2 regions of the Streptodolium elevatio genome follow, and region 1 is predicted to be linked to the other one. Evidence: riboswitches for the same ligand, from Rfam matches in the RefSeq annotation. Region 1 holds a riboswitch; the other holds the start of a gene.

Region 1 (5,812 bases):
TGCTCGGCGCGGATGTGCGTGGCGCGATCACCGTCGACCTCGACAACGATGGCCCGCACATGGTCATCGGCGGTACGGCGGGCTCCGGCAAAACCGAACTGCTCGCCGCGTTCGTGACGTCCCTCGCCGTCGCCAACCGCCCCGACCAGCTGGGCGTCGTCCTCGTACGCGGCACGCCGATCGACCCCCAGGAGGCACCCGACGGCATCGCCGCGTGCGCGGAACTCCCGCACACGATCGGCTACCTCGACGAGCCCGACGCCTCGCGCGCCGCCGACGCCGTCTCCGCCGTGCTGCACGAACTCGCGCGCCGTGAACACCTGTTGCGCGGCGACCGGTTCGCGTCGTACCGCGACGAGCACGGTTCCCCGCTGCCGCGCGTGCTCGTCGCGGTCGACGACATAGAGCGCCTGGCCGGGCGCTTCCCCGGGCTCGTGAAGGGCCTCGCCGACATCGTCCACCGCGGCGGCGCACTCGGCGTGCACCTCGCGGTCGCGACCGGCCAGCCCGCGCTGGCCGGGTCGATCGAGGCCACCGCCGAGGCCGAGCTGCGCGTCGCCTTGCGCACCGACGACGCGACCGCGTCCCACGCCCTCATCCACATCGACGACGCCGCGACGCTCGACGACGAGTACCCGGGCCGGGCCCTGATCCGCGGATCCGACGGCGCGGTGCACCCGTTCCAGGCGGGCCGTGTGACGGGCCGCATGCCGCGCACCGCGACGCTGCGCCCGACCGCCGTCCGCCAGGACTGGACCGACATGGGAGCGCCGCTTACGCGCCGCTCCACGGCCACCGCGGCGAGCGGGCGGCCACTCATCGGACCGACCGATCTCGCGCTGCTCGTCGGCACGTTGCGCCGCGCGGCCGACCAGCTTGGTGCGGCCCCGCTGCCCCGGCTCTGGTGAGCCGGGGCAGCGGCCGCGCCACCCGGGTCAGTCGACCGGCAGGCCCGGCGCCGGGTAGGCGGCGGTCAACTCGCGGACCTCGGCGCGTACTTGCTCCTCGACCCCGGTGCGGCCGGTGCGTACCGCGTCGACGATGCGGTCGATCCACGTGGCGACCAGGGGCATGTGCTCCTCGCCGATGCCGCGTGAGGTGAGCGCGGGGGTGCCGATGCGGATGCCGGAGGGGTCGAAGGGGCGGCGCGTGTCGTACGGAACGGCGTTGTGGTTGACGACGATGCCGGCGCGGTCGAGGGCCTTCGCGGCCGGCTTGCCCGGCACGCCGCGCGAGGTCAGGTCGACGAGCAGCAGGTGGGTGTCGGTGCCGCCGGAGACCAGGTCGAAGCCCCGGGCGGCCAGTTCCTCGCCCAGGCGGCGGGCGTTGGCGACCACCGCCCGGGCGTAGGCGCCGAATTCGGGCGTCGCGGCCTCGCGGAGCGCGACCGCGATCGCCGCCGTCGTGTGGTTGTGCGGACCGCCTTGCAGGCCCGGGAAGACCGCCTTGTCGACGGCCTTCGCATGCTCGGCGCCGCACAGGATCATCGCGCCGCGCGGGCCGCGCAGCGTCTTGTGGGTGGTCGTGGAGACGACGTCGGCGTGGCCGATCGGGGACGGGTGCACACCGGCGGCGACCAGGCCGGCGATGTGCGCGATGTCCGCGACCAAGACCGCACCGACCTCCCGGGCGATCTCCGCGAAGGCGGCGAAGTCGATGGCGCGCGGCACCGCCGTACCACCGCAGAAGATGAGTTTGGGGCGTTCGTGCAGGGCGATCGAGCGGACCTCGTCGAGGTCGATCCGGCCGGTGTCCCGGCGCACGCCGTACGAACTGGACCGGAACCACCGGCCGGTGGCCGACACGTCCCAGCCGTGCGTCAGGTGCCCGCCCATCGGCAGCGACATGCCGAGCACCGCGTCGCCGGGCTTCGCGAAGGCCAGGTAGAGGGCGAGGTTGGCGGGCGAACCGGAGTACGGCTGCACGTTGGCGTGCTCCGCGCGGAAGAGCGCCCGGGCGCGGGCGCAGGCCAACTCCTCGACGGGGTCCACGACCTGCTGGCCCTCGTAGTAGCGGCGGCCCGGGTAGCCCTCGGAGTACTTGTTGGTGAGCACCGTGCCGGTGGCCTCCAGCACGGCCGCGGAGACGTAGTTCTCGCTCGCGATCATCCGCAGCGTCTCGGTCTGGAGGCGCTCCTCGTCGCGGACGAGTGCGGCGATCTCGGGGTCGGTGGCGTGGAGCGCGGGCCGGCGCTGCCCGGACCGACCATCCGGGGACGGACTGGGCACGGACGGACTGTGCACGGACGTACGGGTGGTCGGGGATGCTTCGACGGATGCCACGGGCTTCCTCCCGGGTCGGCCTTCAGGTCGGGACCCGGGTGCCCAGGCGGACGGCACCGCGCGCAATCGCTCGCTGCCGCTTCCTCGTGGTCGGTTCCACGTCGACGCCAGTCGCGGCACGAACACGCTATTCCACCGGAGCCGGACACGGCCACCGACTTGGCCCACGATCGTTACAGATCCGCCACCATGGGGGGTCGCCGAGTCTGGCAAGGTCCATCAGGCGTAACGTGATTAACAAATAACACGGGGATTGCCCCAGTAAGACCGGTTGGAGAGGCTGCCTGGGGCGGGTAGGAAAGCGGGGGCACAAATGAGGGGCAGCCGCCGAACAGCGCTGCTGCGTACGCTTTATGCCGTATTGGCGGTAGAGGGGACCGCGCTGCTTCTCGGCGCGGGGACGCTGGGCGTCATGGCCGCCGCGGTTCGCCAGGAGGAGAGCGACCGGCTCTCCGGGCTCGACGGAATGCTGGCACTGACCGCGATTCTGTCCGCCGCGCTGGCCGCATTGTGCGCGGGGAGCATATTCGCGGTCCGCAGTACGCTCCGCCACGGGTACGGTGCGCTCGGCCGCGCCGCGACCCTCGGAGTGTTCCACCTGTGGGCGGCCATGCTCGTCGTCACGCTCAAGGGCCCGCTGTGGCTGCTCGCACCGACGGGGGTGCCCGCCGCGTTCTACCTGAGCGCGTGGTGGCTGCTGAAGGACCGCAGGCGCGACGACCTGCTCCTGCTGGAGAACGAGATCCCGGCGCCGCGCCGGCCCGAAGCGGCCGAGCGCGCGTCACGTCCCTGACACTCTGTCATCAACCGCTTCCGGCACGTTCATTCGGTGCCACGCACCACACGTCGGTACGGCCGTCTCGGTGGACCACCATCGGATCTGTGGCGCCCTGCACGACGGCGCAGGTCGTCGCGTCCGCAGCGCCCTTGAAGACCTCCAGGACGGTGTACTTCGCGGCACCGCTCGTGCAGTCCATCGGCTTGACGTCGGTGCCGCCCAGCGCCGCGATGCAGCTGCCTTCGCGGACGTCCGCGGGCTCCCCGTCGTAGAACGTCCAGCCCCAGTAGCCGAAGACGCCGAGGCAGGCGACCACGGCGAACGCCAGTAGTCGGCGCATCGGCCGTCCGAGGCGGACGCGCCCGCCGACGTCGTGGCCCGCTCGGCTCCCGCGCCCGTCCTCGCCCTCCCCGCGGCCCGCGACCTCCCTGCGCTCCCGGCGCGACGGGACGCTTGCGGGATCGTTGGCGCGCGGGACCAGCGCGCCGGACGGCCGCTCGTCGGCCACGGGGCGGCGAGGGTAGTACTGCTGACCCGCCGGGGGATTTGCCTGGTTTGTCGCGGACATCTCGCCCGGCCGCGGCCGATCCGCGTGCATGCCTCCGCCGTACGAAGGGGGTTGCCCGAACTGGTCGCCCTCGCCCCGGTATCCGTGGGCGCCGTAGTCGTACGGCTCGTACCGGTCCAACTGCTGGTACGGCGTCGGCGGCTCGTCGAAGTCGCCCGGTCCGTACTGCGGCGACCCGTAGTGCGCCTCGTACTGCGCGCCGTAGTGCGCCCCGTGGTCCGAGCCTCCGAACTCCGAACCACCGTATTCCGGGCGGCCGTACTCCGGACCGCCGTACTCGGGGGCGCCGTACTCGGGGGCGCCGTACTCGGGGGCGCCGTACTCCGGACCGCCGTACTCGGGGCCGGCGTAGGCGGGCCCAGCCGGGCCCGGCCCGGGGCCCTGGTCGTGCTCGAACGCGTACTCGCGTCCGTACTCCTGCTCGTACGACGGAGCTCCGTCGAGCCAAGCGGGCAGGTACGGGGTCGGTTGGACTTCGTCCGGTTCCGGTCGGTCGTGCATCCAAGCCTCCGAAACACGAACGGCGGCGGGCGAAACAGGGCCAGGTGCGAAAGGTACTGACGTACGGATGTGCTGACGTACCGGCGCACGTGTGACCGTACCGGTGTACGCCGACGTACGGACGTGCCCGCCAACCTTCGACTATTGACCCGCGTTCATCAAGGGATGACCAGCCGGAGACGACAGCGGGGCCGCAAGGAGAACACCTCCCTGCGGCCCCGCACAAGCCCAAGCCCGTCCGAACCGCCCGGTTCAGGCCGAACTTGACACTGCGTCAGATCACACTTGCGTCAGATCACACTTGCGTCAGTTCATGCTGCCGCTGCGCAGCAGGGTCCGGATCACGCGCATGGCGACCGAAAGCGTCGCCAGGTCGTACGTCTCCGCCTCCTGCAACTCCTCCAGCGTCGTCCGCGCCCGGTTGATCACCGACGCGTTCCGCTCCTCCCACGCCTTGAACCGCAGCTCCGGCGTGTCCTCCGGCCCGCCCGACGACAGCACGTCGAAGGTGAGGCCGGCCTGCGCCGCGTACAGGTCCTCGCGCAGCGACGCCCGGGCCATCGACTTCCAGCGGTCGTCGCGCGGCAGCTCGATGATGCGGTCCAGCATCATCGCGATCGGCAGCCGGTCGACCAGATCGAAGTACACCTCGGCGACCTCGATGACGCCGTGCCCGGAGTCGCGGGACACTTCGACGATGTCGAGCGCGGCGTACGCCGACGAGAACCCGGCCACCACCGTCGCCAGGTCGTGCGGCACCCCGGCGTCGGTGAACTCCTTGTAGAGGCCGTCCATCCACTCCAGGTCGCTGCCGCGCAGCAGCTTCGGCAGGTGCGCCGCGACGTCCGCGACGCCCTCGGAGAAGAACGCGATCTGCGCCGCGACGTCGATCTCCCGCCGGTTGCTGAGCATCCAGCGCGTGGAGCGCTCGACCAGCCGCCGCATGTGCAGCCGCATCCGGGTCTGGACCGCCGCCGGGACCTGGTTGTCCAGGGCCTTGATGCGCTCCAGGACGTCGTCCGCGCCGAAGATCTGACGCGCCGCCAGGTGTGCGCGGGCCACCTCGTGCGCCGAGGCGCCCGACTCCTCGCGCATGCGGAACATGAACGAGATGCCGGCCAGGTTCACCAGGTCGTTGACCACGCGCGTCGTGATGATCTCCCGGCGCAGCGCGTGGGCGTCGACCTGTGCCCCGAACCGCTCCTGCAGCGCGGTCGGGAAGTACCGGTGCAGTTCGCCGTTCAGGTACTCGTCGTCCGGCAGGGCGGAGGCCAGCAGGTCCTGGGCCAGCACGATCTTCGTGTACGCCAGGAGCACCGCCAGCTCCGGCTGCGTCAGCCCCACGCCCGCCTGCTGGCGGTCGCGCAGCTGGCGGTCGCTCGGCAGGAACTCGATGTCCCGGTCGAGCTGCCCGTCGCGCACCATCTTGCGCAGGTAGCGCATGTGCACGTGCAGCAGCGCCGGGGCCTGGGCGACCGCGTTGGCCAGCGCGTAATTCTGGTCGTAGTTGTTCTCCAGGACCAGGCGCCCGACCTCGTCGGTCATCTCGGCGAGCAACGTGTTGCGCTGCTTGCCGGTCATGTCCCCGGCCGAGACGACCTGGTTCAGCAGGATCTTGATGTTGACCTCGTGGTCCGAGGTGTCCACGCCCGCCGAGTTGTCGATCGCGTCCGTGTTGATCCG
Region 2 (5,812 bases), on a different contig from region 1:
CCCCGCCGAGGTGGTCCGGGTGCGAGGCGGCACCCGAGTGCCACAACTGCTGCACGATGCGCCCGCCGACCGCGTGCACCACGTCCGTCACCCGGCGCCAGGCGGCCACCTGCGCGTCGGAGTGGATCCCGGGCACGTTCAGGAATCCGACCGCCCGCTCGCTCACCCACGTGCCCTCGGTCACGATCAGTCCCGCGCTCGCCCGCTGCGCGTAGTACGCGGTGTGCAGTTCCGTGGGCGTCCGGTCCTCGTTCGACGCCCGGGCGCGGGTCAGTGGGGCCATCACGACCCGGTTGGGCAGGGTGAGCCGGCCGAGCCGGACGGCCGCCAGCAGCGGCTGGTCCAGGGTCGCGGCAACGCTCGTACGCATGGTGTTCCTCCTCGTCACGGGCCCTTCCCCGGACCGCGGGACCATCCTGCGAGCGCCCGGCCGGGACAAGGAGGCCAAGATCATGCTGGTACCGGCAGGGCGACCCTCGGCACTCCGGTCCCGAGGGCCGCCCGGCGACAATGGGCGTATGGACCGCACCGACCTCGGCAGCTCCCTGCGCGCATGGCGCGACCGCCTCGGCCCGGCCGAGGCGGGCCTGCCCGTAGGACAGCGCCGCCGCGCCCCGGGGCTGCGCCGCCAAGAGCTGGCCGCCCTCGCCGGGCTCTCCGTCGAATACCTGGCCCGGCTCGAACAGGGACGGGCCGGCCGACCCTCCGCCGCCGTCCTCGGCCCTCTCGCCCGGGCGCTGCGTCTCACCGACGACGAGCGCGACCACCTGTTCCGCCTCGCCGGGCACGCCTCGCCCGCACCCGGCATCGCGTCCACGCATGTCACTCCCGGGGTGCAGCGCATCATCGACCGCCTGCACGACGCCGCCGTCGTGGCGGTGGACCCGACATGGAACGTGGTGCTGGCCAACTCGCTGGCCGTCGCCCTGCTCGGCGACGACGTGACCGGCGACGACGGCGAACCCAACGTCCTGCGGCGCCACTTCACCGGCCGGCCGTCGCGCGTGGTGCGTACGCCCGAGGAGGCGGCGGCCTTCGAGGCGTACGCCGTCGCCGACCTGCGCGCGAGCCTCGCCCGCTATCCCCAGGACCCGCGCGTACGCGGGTTCATCGACGAACTCCGCTCGTGCAGCCCGGTGTTCGAGTCCCGCTGGACGGGCGGTGCGGACATCTCGTCCAGCACTTCACAGCTCAAGATCGTCCGGCACCCGGAGGTCGGCCGCCTCGCGCTGGACTGCGATGTCCTGGACGCCACCGGATCGGCGCTGCGACTCGTCGTCTACACCGCGGCCCCCGGTTCGCGCGACCAGGAGTCGCTGGACCTCCTTGCCGCGCTGGGCACGCAGTCGTTCTCCACGCGGCCCTGACATGGGATCCTCGACGTCCGGTACGTCGTCCGGTACGTCGCGGGAACGGCCATTGGGGGGGCGACATTGCTGTGCGCACGCTGTGGCGGTTGGTCGACGCGAAGCGCGGGGTGCACCAACTGCGGTGAGAGGTTCGACGACGCGAGGCAGGACCAGGGCGAGGCGCACGGCTACGGTGACGGCGGGGACCAGGGTCGGGACCACGGCCGGAACCGGGCCTGGCCCTGGGACCCGGCCCGCACCGGGCACGCCGGGCACCCCGAACAGGCGGGGATCGCGGGAGACGCGGCCTTCGTCGGACCGGACCTGCCGCGCCCCAGAGGCACCGGCCCGCTCGCCGGTTCCGTGTGTGCCCTCCTCGTGGTCGCCGCCGCGGCGAGTGCCGCCGAGATCTTCGCCCGGCTCCACCGCGCCCAGATCGTCCAGGACATCGTCGACGGCGACGGAAACCCCGCACACGACGTCGTGGCCGCCGACGGCTGGGTGGTCGGTACCGATGCCGTCGGATTGGTGTGCGGGGTCGCCGCCGCGCTGGCGTTCGCGGTGTGGTTGGTGACGGCGCGCGCCGACGCGGCCTCGATGCGCCTGCGGTGCGCCGACGCCGTGGGCTTCCCCGCGCGAGCGATCGGGAACGGAGTGCCCGGCCGCGGCCCCCTGTTCGGAGGATGGCTGCTCGTCGTCGCGGCCGCGGCGGCCACCCAGGCCACGGTCGGCGGCGGCGTCTCCTTGGGGACCCGGCAGCTGATGTCGTCCAGCCTTTCGGACCTGGTGGGCCTCCGGGACGACGACCGCGCCTCCGTCGTACCCACACTGGCCTGGATCGCCGTGTGCGGCGCGACGATCACGCTCGTCGCCCTGGTCACCCGGCGGCAAGCGGACCGGGAGCGCGAGCTATGGGTCGAGGCGGTGTACGCCCACGCCGCCGCGGCGGCCGAGGATCCCGCCGACAACTCCGCCGACGACCCCGTCGTCCACTCCGTCGACGACACTGCCGACAGCAACACGCCCAAGCAGCGACCGCCGGAGCCGCCCTCGGCCACAAGTGGGCCCTCTGCCGATCCCAACGTCGACCATTAGCGCGGCGTTGCCGACGCGGCTCGACCGGCCGCGCTACGCCGCGGCGGCCCGCTCCGCGGAGTCGAGGGTCTGCTCGAGGAGCAGCGCGATCGTCATCGGCCCGACGCCTCCGGGCACCGGGGTGATCAGACTCGCCCGTTCGAGCGCGCCCTCGAAGTCCACGTCGCCGACGTTGCCTTCGTTGTACCCGGCGTCCACGACCACCGCGCCGGGCTTGAGGTCCGAGCCCTTGATCAGCCGGGCCCGCCCGACCGCCGCGACCACCACGTCCGCCTGCCCGACGATCTCCGCCAGGTCCCGGGTACGCGAATGGCAGTACGTCACCGTGGCGTTCCGGGCCAGCAGCAGCATCCCGGCCGGCTTGCCGAGGATGGCGCTGCGGCCCACGACGACCGCGTGACGGCCGGCCAGTTCCACGTCGTACGCGTCGAGCAGCCGCATGATCCCGCCCGGCGTGCACGACACGAAGCCGGGCAGCCCGAAGCTCATCGCCGCGAACGACATGCTGGTGACGCCGTCCACGTCCTTCTCGGGGGCGATCGCGTCGAACGCCGCGCGCTCGTCGATGTGTTCGCCCACCGGGTGCTGGAGCAGGATCCCGTGCACCGCCGGATCCGCCGACAACGCGCCGATGGTGTCGACGAGTTCGGCCGTCCCGACGGTCCCGGGCAGCGCGATGTGCCGGGACTCGATGCCGGCCTTCGCGCAGCGGTTCCGCTTCATCCGGACGTACGTCACCGACGCCGGGTCCTCACCCACCAGCACCGTCGCCAGGCACGGCACCACACCGGTCCGCTCGCGGAGGTCTCGGGCGCGCTCCGCGGTGTGCTCCACCATCCTGCGGGCGAGGTCCGTGCCGTCCATGAGTCGCGCGGTCATGTGCGTCTCCCGAGAGATCTCGTGTCGAGGTCGCCCAGGCGCGCGGCACGCGGGGTTCGCGTCCGACCGACGTCAGTCCGGTCGGGTGGGCCGCTCCACGGTGGTACTCCACCTCAGCGCCAGTCACGGCCCCGCCCCATTGTAGGTCGAGCCCCCGAAACCGCCCGGAAGCAGCCCACCGGCACCCACCAAGGCCCGGAACACCCGCGGCCCGCGGCCCGCCGCGGCAACCGTGCCCCCGATCCGCCGGCACGCGCGGACCACCGCGCGAGAAGCCGGGGTTCCGCGCGCACCCCCCCCGGCGCCCCCGCACCTCTCGCCCGCCTGGATCTCCCACCCGCACCGCGGCTACTCCGGAGTGGACCGTCCTGGGCGGAAGACCGGGCCGTGGCCGGGGATGACTGGGTCGGGGGCGAGGCCGAGGACCAGGCGGCGCGACGCGCGCAGCTGCTCGCGGGCGGGTCGAGGATGTCGCGTCGGTCGGCGACCATGCCCGGGTCGACGACCACGAGCGCGTCGCCGTCGCGCAGGAGGGTGACGCTGCTTGCGACGTGCGTGGCCTCGCCTCCGCCGTGGGCATGCCGGCGTATCCCGTGCCGGGATGTCGACGACTGCCGAGGATGTCGACGACGGTCATGCGTGCCTCCCGAGGTCCTGCGCGGCCGGTCGCGGAGCCGGGTCCGCGGCCGCCGTGGGGACTCTTCCCCTCGCGCGGCGCTGGTACGTCTGGGGCACCCCGTCGCTCCGCCGGGTCTGAAAGGGCGCCGGAGGAGGTATCCGTCGGGGGAGCGACGGAGCGTACCGGCGCTCCGCCCGGGTGCGCGCGGGGCGCGGGTGACCCGGGAGCGCTCGGGAGGAGAGGTCGCGTGATGGCGGCGGACGAGGCGTCGGAGTTGTTCGGCGACGTGGCCGGGCTCTGCGCTGCCCTCGTCGACGGCACCGAGGCCGGCGTCGCGGTCTTCGACGCCGATCTGCGCTTCCGCTACGTCAACCCCGCGCTCGCCCGCATCAACGGGGTCCCGGCCGCCGACCACATCGGGCGGCGCGTCCGCGAGGTGGTGCCCGAGGTCGACGCGCGCGAGGACGTCATGCGCCTGGTGCTGGCGGACGGCGTCGCACGGGTGGGCGTGACGACCGGCCACACGCATGTGTCCTCGCCGCACGAGCAGCGCTACTGGCGCGGGAGCTTTCACCGCATCGCGCTCGGCGGCGGCCGGCCGGGCCTGGCCCTGGTCATCCAGGAGGTCAGCGAGGACCGGAGGCTTCTGAGCGAGCTGGAGCGCGCCCGGGAGCGCCTGCTGCTCCTCGACGCGGCCGCGGTTCGGATCGGCACCACACTGGACGTCGAGACGACCTGCCAGGAGCTCGCCGACCTGCTGACCGAGGCCATCGCGGACGGCACGACCGTCGAAGTGCTGCCGGGGCGGGGCGAGAACGCGCGCTCGCCGAAGGGGCGGACCCGGCTGCGGCGTACCGGCATGGCGGCGCGGCCGGCGCTGCGGTCGGCGATGCGCGGGTTCGGCGTGCCGGGACAGTACGTGGACTACCAGGCGACGGCGACGATCACCCGCGTGCTGCAGACCGGCCGTGCCGAGGTCGACAACCAGCTGGACGACGAGGCGCTGGGCCGCCGGGCGCCGAGCCCGGACCGGGTCGGGCCGTACCGCGAGGCGGGCATCCACTCGATCCTCGTCGTCCCGCTGTCCGCCCGGGGCGCCCGGGTGGGCACCGCGACGATGGTGCGCCAGGGCGACTCGCCGCCCTTCGACGACGACGACGTGGCGGTCGCGCAGGCGCTCGCGGACCGGGCGGCGATCAGCCTCGACAACGCCCGGCGGTACGCCCGCGAGCACGGCATCGCCGTCGAACTGCAGCGCAGCCTGCTGGCCACGCCCGGGCGGCCCGGCGACGGCCTGGAGGTCGTCGGCCGCTACCTGCCCGCCGGGGCGCAGGACCTGGTCGGCGGCGACTGGTTCGACTCGGTGCGGCTGCCCGGCGGCTGGACGATGCTGGCCATCGGGGACGTGATGGGCCACGGGGTGGAGGCCGCGGTGGAGATGAGCCAGTACCGGGCGGTGCTGCGCGTGCTCGCCGCGATGGACATCCCGCCGAACGTCATCCTGCAGCGCATGGACACGCTGCTCACCTCGCTGAGCGGGGAGCGCCCCGCGACGCTGCTGCTCGGTGCCGCGGACCCGACCAACCGGGTCTGCGCCTTCGCCAACGCGGGGCACCTGCCACCCGCGTTCATCGCCCCGGACGGGTCGGTGTCGCTGGTACGCCTGCCCGAGGCGCCGCCCATCGGGGTCGGAGTCGCGGGCCCGTACAGCACGGTCGTCGTGCGCTGGCCCGAGGACCACACGCTGCTCCTCTACACCGACGGCCTGGTGGAGCGCAGGGGTGTGGACATCGACCACTCGCTCGACCAGTTGGCCGGGCTGCGGCTCACCCCGGGGGCGTCGCCCGAGACGCTGATCGACGAGATCGTG

Evidence for each region. A riboswitch is a leader RNA that binds a small molecule or an ion and turns the genes downstream of it on or off. The one in region 1 is predicted to bind ZMP and ZTP.
Region 2: linked by a shared signal. The riboswitch ahead of ACWD12_RS27380 (bifunctional 5,10-methylenetetrahydrofolate dehydrogenase/5,10-methenyltetrahydrofolate cyclohydrolase) and the one ahead of ACWD12_RS21990 (serine hydroxymethyltransferase) in region 1 are both predicted to bind ZMP and ZTP.

Annotation. Positions count from the first base shown of each region.
Region 1 is NZ_JBSFVE010000012.1:5,536-11,347, reverse strand. It holds gene ACWD12_RS21995 (FHA domain-containing protein) at 1-908, shown strand, start outside; gene ACWD12_RS21990 (serine hydroxymethyltransferase) at 936-2,228, opposite strand; ZMP/ZTP riboswitch at 2,316-2,407, opposite strand; gene ACWD12_RS21985 (hypothetical protein) at 2,644-3,075, shown strand; gene ACWD12_RS21980 (LppU/SCO3897 family protein) at 3,086-4,129, opposite strand; gene ACWD12_RS21975 (NAD-glutamate dehydrogenase) at 4,436-5,812, opposite strand, start outside.
Region 2 is NZ_JBSFVE010000016.1:171,281-177,092, forward strand. It holds gene ACWD12_RS27365 (alkene reductase) at 1-370, opposite strand, end outside; gene ACWD12_RS27370 (helix-turn-helix transcriptional regulator) at 519-1,367, shown strand; gene ACWD12_RS27375 (hypothetical protein) at 1,713-2,444, shown strand; gene ACWD12_RS27380 (bifunctional 5,10-methylenetetrahydrofolate dehydrogenase/5,10-methenyltetrahydrofolate cyclohydrolase) at 2,478-3,323, opposite strand; ZMP/ZTP riboswitch at 3,349-3,460, opposite strand; gene ACWD12_RS27385 (SpoIIE family protein phosphatase) at 4,193-5,812, shown strand, end outside.